DNA from 3 places in the Erwinia tracheiphila genome. Region 1 is predicted to be linked to each of the others. Evidence: predicted binding sites of a transcription regulator. Region 1 holds the regulator's gene; each other region holds the start of a gene.
The links. The regulator Fur, encoded in region 1, represses iron uptake genes when iron is present. The targets are predictions, from matches to a motif close to ATAATAATGAGAACNACTATCAA.
Positions count from the first base shown of each region.

Region 2: exbB (tol-pal system-associated acyl-CoA thioesterase) is a predicted target of Fur. The motif match lies at 2,368-2,390, and genes of this name have one in related genera.
Region 3: ftnA (non-heme ferritin) is a predicted target of Fur. The motif match lies at 2,105-2,127, and genes of this name have one in related genera.

Region 1 is NZ_CP089932.1:1,684,398-1,688,686, reverse strand. It holds gene LU633_RS08890 (alpha/beta fold hydrolase) at 1-530, shown strand, start outside; gene ybfE (LexA regulated protein) at 681-962, shown strand; gene fldA (flavodoxin FldA) at 1,119-1,649, shown strand; gene fur (ferric iron uptake transcriptional regulator) at 2,013-2,459, shown strand; gene LU633_RS08870 (hypothetical protein) at 2,817-3,398, opposite strand; gene LU633_RS08865 (hypothetical protein) at 4,076-4,273, opposite strand.
Region 2 is NZ_CP089932.1:868,973-873,261, forward strand. It holds gene LU633_RS04430 (DedA family protein) at 266-922, opposite strand; gene metC (cystathionine beta-lyase) at 1,019-2,218, opposite strand; gene exbB (tol-pal system-associated acyl-CoA thioesterase) at 2,452-3,186, shown strand; gene exbD (TonB system transport protein ExbD) at 3,192-3,614, shown strand; gene tcuC (MFS transporter) at 3,878-4,289, opposite strand, start outside.
Region 3 is NZ_CP089932.1:900,862-905,150, reverse strand. It holds gene LU633_RS04600 (methyl-accepting chemotaxis protein) at 1-1,371, shown strand, start outside; gene LU633_RS25720 (hypothetical protein) at 1,372-1,503, shown strand; gene LU633_RS04595 (hypothetical protein) at 1,504-1,806, shown strand; gene ftnA (non-heme ferritin) at 2,292-2,801, shown strand; gene LU633_RS04585 (GNAT family N-acetyltransferase) at 3,315-3,545, opposite strand; gene LU633_RS04580 (hypothetical protein) at 3,693-3,905, opposite strand; gene LU633_RS04575 (acid phosphatase) at 4,081-4,289, opposite strand, start outside.

The sequences.
Region 1 (4,289 bases):
GTGAGTGCGACATCGTGGGCCACTCAATGGGCGGAAAAATAGGCATGGCAGTTACCGCGGCCGCTCCCGATCGCGTAAAAAAATTAGTGGTGATCGATATAGCACCTGTGGCGTATACACAACGCCACCACGATGCCATATTCACAGCGCTTAATGCAGTCAGTCAGTCATCTGCGGCATTACGCAGCGAAGCCGCGATAATAATGCGTGACAGCATTGAAATTGAAGATGAAAGCATAATTCAATTTTTACTTAAGTCTTTTCACGATGGCAGATGGCGTTTCAATGTCCCTGTTTTACAGGCGCAATATGAGAATTTGATTAGCTGGCAGTTGTTGCCAGCCTGGAAGGGGCCAGCACTCTTTATACGGGGAGAATTGTCGCCCTATCTCGCTGATGAATATCGGGATACGCTGCTGCAACAATTTCCAACAGCGCGTGCTCATATCATTGCAGGGGCCGGTCACTGGGTACATGCTGAAAAACCAGAGCCTGTTCTTCGTGCAATGCGTCGTTTTTTTGCACAGTAAAAACAAATAGTTGCTGAAAAAGCTAAATTATTGTCGTCATGTGTTTTGCCAGGGTATGATTATCGGCTTAAATTTTGCTGGTTGGATTGCGATTCGAACAGCATAACAGTCCAAACTACCTGAACTTCAGCCCTCCAGTATCACGATTCTATGGCTAAAGAAAACACGGACCGCACCACTATCGATTTGTTCGCAGATGAACGTCGTCCTGGTCGTCCTAAAACTAATCCGCTGGCACGTGGTGAGCAGCTACGTATAAATAAACGCAATCAGCTTAAACGCGATAAAGTGCGCGGACTTCGCCGTGTGGAGCTAAAAATAAGCAGTGATGCTGTTGATGCGCTCAACAGGTTGGCAGAAGAGCGTAAAATCAGCCGTAGTGAACTGATCGAAGAAATGATTATGGTCCAGCTCGACAATGCAGAACACTAAGTCCCCTGCCTGAAATATCGCTTAATGGAAACAAGAGCACAAAGCGACAAATGCAGGAGCATTCCTCATTTATCAGTCCGATACGGTCTGTTATCATTACCGTTAATATTGTAGGTTCAGCATCTCAATCATTGAATTTTAAGAGGTTTTAAACGCATGGCAATCGTAGGCATTTTCTTTGGCAGCGATACTGGCAATACGGAAAATATTGCAAAAATGATTCAGAAGCAGCTGGGTAAAGAAGTTGCCGAAGTTCATGATATCGCTAAAAGTAGCAAAGAAGATCTGGAAGCCTTTGATATATTGCTGTTGGGCATCCCTACCTGGTATTACGGCGAAGCACAGTGTGACTGGGATGATTTTTTCCCCACACTGCAAGAAATCGATTTCAATGGCAAACTGGTTGCGCTGTTCGGCTGTGGTGACCAGGAGGATTATGCTGAATATTTCTGTGATGCGATGGGCACCATTCGCGACATCATTGAGCCAAACGGCGCAGTTATTGTCGGACATTGGCCAACAGAAGGCTATCATTTTGAAGCATCGAAAGGGCTTGCAGACGACACCCATTTTCTCGGCCTCGCCATTGATGAAGACCGCCAGCCAGAACTGACAAATGAACGCACCGAAAAGTGGGTAAAGCAGATTTACGAAGAGTTGCAGCTCGACGATATCCTCAATGCTTAATTCTGTGTATTACGGTGCAATTAATCGCCTGACAGCGCAATGATTTTTTCTATAGCTCTGCAGGAACATTTTTTTAACTTTTAGCTGCGACACTGTACAATGTCGCCATTAGCCACCCCGACCTGTCAGCAACGTTGCCCGTAAGCAACAACTGAGAGTCAGTTCGAAATGTAAATTCCGTATGCAGGGCCAATGCTTTTTCCGGATGTAATGCCGTTTTCTTACCTCCCTGAGTGCCCTGCGGCTGGCTTTCCAGCAGTTTTCATTTCAGCACATCGGTTCTATACTGCTTCGTTAATCAGGGCCGATGTTCAGGGTTTTTCAGCCACTTAGTGATTAGCAAAGTAACAGGACAATATCCGCATGACTGACAATAACATCGCATTAAAGAAGGCAGGCCTGAAAGTTACGCTTCCACGACTAAAGATTCTGGAAGTACTTCAGGAACCAGAGTGCCATCACGTCAGTGCGGAAGATTTATATAAGCGCCTGATAGATATGGGCGAAGAAATTGGACTGGCAACGGTCTACCGCGTGCTCAACCAGTTTGATGATGCAGGCATCGTGACACGACACAATTTTGAAGGTGGAAAGTCCGTCTTTGAACTGACTCAGCAGCAGCATCACGATCATCTGATATGCCTTGACTGCGGTAAAGTTATCGAATTCAGCGATGAGTCTATTGAAACACGCCAGCGAGATATTGCCTCACGTCACGGCATCAAGTTAAGCAACCACAGCCTTTATCTTTATGGCCACTGCGAAACGGGTGATTGTCGTGAAGATGAAACACTTCACGACAATCAATAACGCATGACCAGATTAAAAACCGGTGAATTTCACTGGTTTTTTTCAGGGGACGGCAATTTCTTTTGCAAGAAAATAAAGTCTGTCAGCGAAAATGTGCTGTCAAGGTTCACAGCAGCCGCACTCGCTACCTCCCCCCCCCACTTTTTGTATAAAACAACTGCATCACTGCTTCCCCATACTCAAAGTGTAAGTCTGAGCGCATGCTGACGGCTTGCCTGTCACTCCGCCTCTTGCATTATTAACCTGAAATAGCCTTTTCCCCCGTGCTGCCGGTTCCAGTGCCAGAGTGGCAATAAAATAATCCGATTCAAGGCTGTTTTTCTCGACAAAACTGTCGTAGTCACTGTTGAGTATGTGTCATTCCTGGCGATAAAGGGATTCAACCTTTATCTGCTTAAACTCCCCCCACCCTACCCGCAGTAAAAAACCAGCAAAGTTACCGCATCGGTCAGAAACTAAAGTGATAAAATCCAACCATGCCTCAATGCTTTGAGCTAGCTGAAGTGAAACAATGTCAATCTGCTGTGAATTAGCCACTGAACAATACTCCAGACAGCTGGCACTAAAAATCAGACGGACAATTTTTTGGCGGACATCGTCGGTACTTTCCACTCCGGGGGAAAATAATTGGTGGGAGAGAAGCGCCCGGGCCACAATCACACGTTGCCTGATCCTGCCATTGACCCACAGGCTGCCAGAAGTGTCCACCAGCAATGCTGATACGATTTTTTCCAGGAAATAGCGTCCGAAAAGCACGTTGACTTTATCCCGCAAGGCATCCTCCGACAGCACGTTGTAATAATGAAAATGCTCAATATCTGAACATATTTGTAATGAAGAAGCGATGCGCGGGACTTCCAACACGCTATAGACTTCGGTTAGCTCCGCCAGTCCCAGTGTTTTTTTCAGCGTCCATTCAATTTCTTCAAGTCTGCTCACGCTCTGCCGGTAACTTAGCATTTCCTTTTCCGATAACGGGCAATATTCACCACTGATAATATCGTCAAGCAGTCACATTCCACTGACACCAAAAAGAATTTCCTCTTTTTCTCCCCAGGAAAATACAGCATAGCGCTGAGAAAATTCATCATGAATGATAAAAGTCACTTTCCAGTGTTTACACCACAAATGATAAAAGAGCGCGAATATCTCCCGTTCCCACGGCTTATTTTTTGTGACACATCTTTCGCAGCCTTGCATAAGCTTCGTTCAGGCATCTAAATATCTCTCTGAGAGCGGGTTCATCCTTCATCGCCATGATCAGTTCAGCCAGCTCAGGAATACGGCATTTTTACCTCCTCCGGGGACATGCTTTATTGCCGGAAGTTCTGACCTTAGTAAAATTAACCTATCGGTTTGTAATGCAAGTTATTTGCATCCATGTACACGCACCATATTCGATCAGGATTAACAATCTGAAGTAGTCCGACAAGGTGGCGTAGTAACCCTGCTGGTAAAGCTGGCCTAAAAACTGCCCGTCATAACCTACTACTTTATTTAACAGCCTGAGCAATGAGTTAACCTGCAAAGTCCCTTTCTCAAGCGCCATCTCACCCAGCATACAGTTATCTTTGCCCAGCGCGCGTCTGAAACGGCTATCGAGCCGTGCCTGTTCTTCATGCCAGACCCAAAGAATTTGCCAGAAAGGCGGGACAGGCCAGTAACATCACAGGAATTTCAATAGCGGCAGCCAACCCCATCATCAGCCCGACACTTTGCCGGGGCAACGCCAGCTGTTTCGTAATAAAAATTGGAATATCGATAAGATAAATTGCACTGCAACTCCACATGAGCACCGAGACAATAAATAACAAACTCAGTTCATAGCGA
Region 2 (4,289 bases), 820 kb from region 1:
TGGTTTTTAAATTACAATCCGAATCAAATTTCATCTGACAAAAATTATTATACTATATCAAACCTTTCATCCCCGGAGCTGATTTTAAGCACACCTGTTAAGGTTGATGGCAATATCCGTACCATTTCGTTTGTACAAAGAACTGACTCTCCAAATACCGACTGTTTTTTTGTGATTGACTATATCTGACAACCCTGATTAATAAAAATATTATCATTAAGTGGAATAAACAGTTTATTAAACGCTGTTTATTCTCCTCTTCAGGCTAAAGAGATTTTTTCCTTTTTAGCATTATCATCACGCTGCCCAGCACGCCAATGCACAGGAGTATCAGCGGCAGAACCATCAGAATGGTCATCAGCAGGTCTTCATGGCGCTTAATAAAGGGGACGTGGCTGATGGTGTAACCCAGTGTAATCAGAATGCCGACCCACAGCAGGCCGCTCAACCAGTTGAAAATCTGAAAGCGTGTGTTGTTGAGGCCAGAGATCCCCGCCATCGTGGGCAGGATGGTGCGAACAAAAGCGAGAAATCGCCCGACCAGCAGTGCCATCAACCCATGACGATGAAACAGGTTCCACGCTCTCTGGTGATATTGCACCGGTAAATGCAGCAGCCAGCTCTTTACCAGGCGCGTATTGCCTAACCAGCGGCCCTGCAAATAGCTCAACCAGTATCCCAGACTGGCGGCAAGCGTCAGAATGATAATGCTGGGCATAAAATCCATCGCACCTCTTGCGATCATTGCGCCTGCCAGTAACAGCAGACTGTCGCCGGGCAGGAAAGCAGCAGGTAACAGGCCATTTTCCAGTAGAAGCGTCATAAACATAATGCTATAAACAACATATATCACGTCTGGATTAGCCAGAGCGGCAAAATCCTGTCGCCAGAGCGCCTGAATAATCTCATGTAAAACAGCCATTTTTTATCCCATTAACTTCGTCAGACTGATGTTCTACTTAAAACCTTGCGGCTGCATCTTGTTTAATAATGTAGAAAACCGCTAAGGCGCAGCTTTTTAAATACTTAGCCAGGCCAGACGCTCAAATCCTGCGGCAAGATCGGCAATCAAATCATCCACATTTTCCAGCCCAATATGAACGCGTATCAGCGTGCCACTAAAATCGATGCTGCCCGCCGGACGGATTGCTGCAAGCTCGTCAGGCTGATTGGCAAGGATCAGCGATTCAAACCCGCCCCATGAATACGCCATGCTAAAGTGCTGAAAATGATCGAGATAAGCGGCCAGCTGTTGATCGTCCAGGCGCATCCTGAGCACAAAAGAAAACAGCCCGCTGCTGCCAGTAAAGTCGCGTTTCCAGAATTGATGACCACGGCATTGTGGTAAAGCAGGGTGGTTAACCACGGCCACTTCAGGTCTGTCAGACAGCCAGTTCGCGATTTGCAAAGCGCTTTCCTGATGCTGCCGAAGGCGTACAGCCAGCGTTCTCAGTCCGCGGCTGGCCATATAGGCGGTATCGGCATCGACCATTTGGCCCATCAGGTAAGAGTTTTCACGTAATTGTGGCCAGCAACGTTGGCTTGCTACAGCAGTGCCAATCATCGCGTCAGAATGTCCAATCAGGTATTTAGTTCCGGCCTGAACAGAAATATCAATGCCATACTTCAGTGCCGGAAACAAAATACCGGCTGCCCAGGTGTTATCCATGATGATGACTGCCTCAGGCGATTTACTGCGCACTGCTGCAACAATCGCGGGAATATCCTGAATTTCCATGGTGATGGACGCGGGCGATTCAAGAAACACTACGCGCGTCTCAGGCTGTACCTGTTGTGCGATTTCTGCGCCACTGCAATGGCTGAACCAGGTGGTTGAGACATTCATTTTACTTAAGATCTTGCTGCAAAAGTCCTGCGTTGGCTCATATACCGAACCCGCCATCAGCACGTTATCCCCTGCAGAGACAAATGCCAGAATGGCATTGGCCACTGCTGCGGCACCGCAGGGATAGAGCACGCAACCTGCGCCACCTTCCAACTCGGTCATTGCGTCCTGTAATGAAAAGTGAGTGAGCGTACCACGGCGACCGTAGAATAACTCGCCGTCAGCACGGCCTGCAGTGGCTCGTTTTTTATCGGCGACGGTGTCAAAAACCAGTGAGGAAGCGCGTTGAATGACGCTATTGACGGCCCCCTGGGTATAACGTTTGTTGCGTCCAGCCGTGATGAGCGCTGTTTCAATTTTTTTACTGTTCATGGTCACGATTTTTTGCTGTTAGCGATTTGTCTCTAACGTTAACACGGCAGACGAAAGCGTGAAATTCGCCAACGAGATAATTGATAAGATTTAGCAAAACGTTAATGCCAAATTTTACTGAAATTCTAAAATCGGTGGCTTTTGGCCAAATAGTAATGATAACCACTATCAATTAGAGATTAATTTGGTATGATTTGCGCAAGTTTTTATCCGTTCTTCGTTGGAGAGACAGCGTGACGAATGATTTGATGCAGACGGATCTCTCCGTCTGGGGCATGTACCATCATGCAGATATCGTGGTTAAAGTGGTAATGATTGGTCTGCTGCTGGCGTCGGTTGTGACCTGGACTATTTTTTTCAGCAAAAGTGCGGAAATGAGTTCGGCAAAGCGGCGCCTGAAGCGCGAACAGCTGGCCCTCGCCAGCGCCAGTTCTCTGCAGGAAGCGTCTGACACCTGTGAAGGCTTCTCTGCTAACAGTCAGACCCGCCAGTTGCTCAATGAAGCTGAAAATGAGCGCCTGCTGTCGCAAGGATCGGACGACAACGATGGCATCAAAGAGCGCACGGCTTTCCGACTGGAGCGTCGCGTGGCGTTTTTTGGGCGTCAGGCTGGGCGCGGCAATGGGTTTCTGGCGACCATTGGTGCCATTGCCCCCTTTGTTGGTCTGTTTGGTACAGTATGGGGCATCATGAACAGCTTTATTGGTATTGCCCAGACTCAGACCACTAACCTTGCGGTTGTTGCACCAGGTATCGCAGAAGCTTTGCTGGCAACGGCTATCGGGTTAGTTGCGGCAATACCTGCGGTTGTGATTTATAACGTTTTTACCCGTACTATCGGCAGCTACAAAGCGATGTTGGGCGATATTGCCGCTCAGGTTCTACTGCTTCAAAGCCGCGATCTGGACCTTGCTGCGAGCAATATGAGTCAGCGCGCTGCATCGACACAAAAATTGCGGGTGGGATAAGCACGATGGCCATGCGATTAAATGAAGATCCTGATAGCAACGGTGAGATGCACGAGATCAATGTGACGCCCTTTATCGACGTGATGTTGGTACTACTGATTATCTTTATGGTCGCTGCGCCGTTGGCAACAGTGGATGTGCGTGTCAACCTGCCTGCCTCGACCAGTGCACCTCAACCCCGCCCTGAGAAGCCTGTATATCTCTCCATCAAAGCAGATAAGCAGTTATTTATAGGCAATGATGAGGTTAATGCGGTATCACTTGTGGATAAGTTGGAGGCTGAAACTCACGGCGATAAAGACACCACCATTTTTTTCCAGGCCGATAAGTCAGTAGATTATGAAACGCTGATGGGCGTAATGGACAAGTTGCGCCAGGCCGGTTATCTGAAGATTGGTCTGGTGGGGATGGAAACCACTGCTAAATAAATGCCGCAGTGCTTTCACCGGGGGGCGATGTTGTCGTATCAGGTTTCAGGAGGCAACTTTCTGTTTTCAAAATGATTTATACCTGATGCTCATTTATTATTTAAACAACGATGTTACGAATTATCTTCCTGAATATATTGAAACAATTCCGTTAATTCACCTTATCGCAAACAATAAAAGACCACTCTACAGAGTGGTCTTTTATTGCTTACCTACTGAGAAATGTATTTCAGCAACAGCATTTTCCTGCTGTGATTTCTGGTTTACACCGCCGGTATCAGTTGATGCTTTGCCTGATACTGACGAACCAGCCTTTTGATGATCATCGTGCCTGCCAAACCACATACTGCGGCAAAAGTGAGCCACACTCCCGGCATTGCTTTATCACCAGTGGTATGAATCAGATAGCTGGAGATAGCTGGTGTAAAGCCACCAAAGAGCGCGGTTGCAAGGCTGTAAGCCAGAGAAAATCCGGTAGCACGAACTTCGGCTGGCATCACTTCTGCCAGATAAACCACCATTGCACCGTTATAGCTGGCATACAGGAAAGAGAGCCATAGCTCTGCAATCAACAGGTGATTAAAGCTCGGGGAGCCAACCAGCCAGTGCAGGACTGGCCAGACGGTGGCAATCATCAGCACGGTAAACAGAATCAGCAGGGGACGGCGTCCGTAG
Region 3 (4,289 bases), 780 kb from region 1:
ATTTATAAAAATGAGCCGATTATTAACGGGCAAAGTCCTGAACTGGCAAGCAGGGTAGCCGGTGATTATCAGCAGCTTTTTGATGCCCTGAAAATGTCAATTCAGTATTTACAGGTCAACAATTATGAGGACTATAGCAATCTGGATACGCAAAAGGCGCAGGAGGCACTGGAAGCAAGCTATACGCAATGGCGCGAGGAAAATGCAGCCTTGCAGGCGACGGGGATGGCACAAAATGAGGAAAGCTATAGCCATATGCTGTGGACGCTGACAGTTATGGTACTGATACTAGCGATACTGGTACTGGCCGTCTGGGGCATCATTAAATCCGTGTTGCTTACCCCACTAAAGCAGGTGAAAAATCATATTCAGGGGATTGCTGGTGGCGACCTTAGTGGCAAATCGCAGGTAGAAGGTCGCAGCGAAATGGGCCAACTGGCGGCCCATCTGGCCACGATGCAGCAGTCGTTGCGAGATACCGTTAGCCGTGTCCGCGAAAGCGCCAGCGCGATTTACAGTGGAGCCAGCGAAATTTCTCATGGCAATAACGATCTTTCCGCCAGAACGGAACAACAGGGCGCCTCGCTGGAGCAAACCGCAGCAAGTATGGAGCAGCTGACCTCAACGGTAAAACAAAACGCCGAAAACGCCCGTCAGGCTTCTCAACTGGCGAAAAGCGCCTCAGAGACCGCCGGTAAGGGCGGCCAGGTAGTGGATGGCGTAGTAAAAACTATGAGCGAGATTGCCAGCAGTTCACAAAAAATTGCCGACATTATCAGTGTTATTGACAGCATTGCCTTTCAGACCAATATTCTCGCGTTGAATGCGGCGGTTGAGGCAGCACGTGCCGGTGAGCAGGGTCGCGGATTTGCAGTGGTTGCAGGTGAAGTACGTAATCTTGCCCAGCGCAGCGCACAGGCAGCAAAAGAGATTAAAACGCTGATTGAAGCCTCGGTAAACCGTGTGGATGCCGGATCGCAGCAGGTCAGTATCGCGGGTGAAACCATGCACGATATTGTTGCCGCCGTCATGCGCGTTACCGATATTATGGGCGAGATTGCTTCCGCCTCCGACGAGCAGAGTCGCGGCATCGATCAAATTGGCCAGGCCGTTACCGAAATGGACCGCGTGACTCAGCAAAACGCCGCACTGGTGCAGGAATCTGCGGCAGCATCCGCTTCACTGGAAGAGCAGGCCAGCCGTCTTTCACAGGCAGTGGCCGCATTTAAAACCGATGGACAGGAAAAACAGCCAGCGGTGGTGCAAAGCATTCCGGAGCAGGCTAAAAGCACCCTTGCAGCGCCAAAGCGTCTGCTTCCCTCACCGGAAAAGCCGCAGGTGACAGACGAAGGTAACTGGGAAACGTTCTGAATGCGGGAAAAGCATGCGGCTACTGTCGTATTGAGCGGGGTTGTAGCGGAATATTTTGGCTGGCGGATCGTGTTTGCCGCCGCACTGATGGTGACTTTCATCACGCTGCTGCACTGGTTGAGGCTACCTTAAATGCCACCGGTAAGCCGCATGCGCTATCCGACGCTATTAGCATCAATGCATCATCTGTGGTGTAACTACCCATCATTGCGGCGAGCAACGCTGGCTCAGGCGCTGCTGTCAGTCGGCTTCAGCACCTTTTGGTCCACGCTGGCAGTAATGCTTCATAATAGCTGGCAGCTGGGCAGTGCCATCCTGAAGTATGCAAGCTGGCCCGGCGTGGTAGCGCTACTGACGCTGAGTAGCTGTGGCAGTATGCTGATGCGCTGGCGGGAGAAGCCCCCCACTACCGCACGCTCATCAACAACAGAGTAATCCAGCATAATCGGTTGCGGTCATGCGGGTCACGGCAAAACCACCCTGCCTCGATGGGTAAAAAAGAAGCCGCTTACCACTATCATGGTGACGCAGTTTAGTGTCAGGATGACAACGACGTGAAAAACCTTCACCTGCATGCTGTTGGTCAACATTTATTTTCAGACGAACGAATGACAAAAAATAATGTCTCCCAGAGAGATATACTATTATTCCAACTTTTAACAGAACCCGAAAAAAAAAATAATTTCTCAGTTGTCTGAATAAAGGGGAAATAGTATCAAATAAAGCTGTATTAATAATAATGGTTATCAAAATCATTTAAAGAATGGAATAATCAGAGTTGCAAAAATAGATATAATTCAATTAGTTAACATCAAATAAAAGAAAAAACGGAATTTAACGGTTTTTATTTTTATATCACAGGTGCATAATGCATATAAATACAGCATTAATAAAATTCACCATGAATATATGGAGCCACCATGCTAACCAGCGAAATGACTGCCAACCTGAACGACCAGTTAAATCTGGAATTCTTCTCTGCCAATCTCTATTTGCAGATGAGCGCCTGGTGTGCCGATAAAGGGTTCGAAGGGGCAGCCGCTTTTATGCGTGAGCATTCTACGGAAGAAATGCAGCACATGCAGCGCTTGTTTAACTACCTGAGTGATACCGGTGCTATGCCGGTACTCGGTGCCATCGCGGCACCGCCGATTACCTTTAATTCACTGAGCGAGATGCTGGAGCAGGCTTACCAACACGAAAAACTGATTACCAGCAAAATTAATGAACTGGCACATGCTGCCATCACCTCACAGGATTATTCCACTTTCAATTTCCTGCAATGGTATGTGGCTGAACAGCACGAAGAAGAGAAGCTGTTTAAGTCCGTGTTGGATAAACTGGCGCTGGTGGGCAACAGCGGTGAAGCCTTGTTCTTCGTGGATAAAGACCTGATGAAAATGAGCAGCGATAACCATACAGAGGCCTGATGTCTGAAGGGCGAAGTGCTTCGCCCTTGTAACTTCCCCGTGGCACCGCAGATCCCCTGACTCACCGGGGCGTCAGTTTCCTTTGCTCTGTACTCTTGCGTCAATACCATGACACTGCTGAAACCTGTCTGGTTCCAATCGGTTGTTTAGCAGTACTGCAATTAAGTTACCGTACCATCTGCAGTAGTAATACAGCAATACTGCTTATATATCTGGCGATGCGTACGTCAGTAACAATAATGCGAGCAGCAATCACAACACCCATTCGCCATTATTGTTACGCGTTCAAAACACATGAAACCTACCCCGCCGAAACTACGGTAAGCTGAGAAATGATTTTGCGCTTTTCTTTGCGCCAGAGATAAATTCAACCACATCTTCTTAAGCAAACAGGGAGACCGCCCTTGTCTGTTTTTCCGGGCAGCCTCTGGCCAGTCAATCTGTTTTTGACAGGTAACTTACCTGACTCATCAACCATAACAGCAGGGCGCGGATCTGTCAGCGGCACTCGGGCTATTCCCCATTAAGGGCGAGACGATAAAACTTGCTGTCCACCCTCATCACCGGAAAGGTTTCGGGTAACGCGGTTCGTTCAACTTCCTGAAAACCGTTCTTCTCATAGAAACAGTGCGCCGCCAGGAATTTACTGGTGGTCCCGAGATAAATATTATCCAGTTTCCGTTGCGCTGCATGCTTTAGCAGCACAGTTAGCAACGCACCGGCAACCCCTTTGCCCTGCCACACCAGCCTTCTGCAACAAAAATCTTGCGCAGGGCCGCCTGCCTTTCGCCAGTGTCCTTCAGCCCAATGCAGCCCACCACGTTATCTTCCGCCAGTGCCAGCCAGAAATCGCTGGTGATTTCCCGGTAAAACCATTATATACATCCACTATTACGCAGTGATATTAATAGAAAATTCTTCGTTTTGTATCGGCAGGATCAATGCCACCACACCCGGCTGGTAGCGTGGCTGATACCGCACCAGAGAAACCGACTGCACTGTCATAAAGCTTACCCCTGCTAATTGTTGCAGACAGACACAGGTTCTGCCCGCGAATTTATCACCGACCACAATGTGTTTCACTTTAGCAGGGTGATTGTTCATCTGTAACCTGGAAAGTGGCATCATTATGTTGGACGGCCACATCCTGCCAGACGATGTTTTTAGCGCGTGGATAATTCCGGCGCAGGTCCGACAAGTCATCTACCTGCCGATTGGCACGGGATGGCGGGTCAGCAAATGTCCTGAAAGAAAAAGGCGGGTCGCCCCGCCTGTTGTATCAGCTACCGTGATGTGCGGCGCTGGCCGCTGCAGAAAGATCAAGACGCTGCCAGAAGCTTTGCTCAGGCGTGCTGCCGGAAAGAGGATACCCCCCAGCGAGCGCGGTCTTTACCATCAGCTGACGGCGTTGTGCGGCGCTCAGATGTGGCAGCGGCCCTTCCAGTAATACCTCTGCATCTTCCGGTACCACGACTCGTGTGGCCGTTA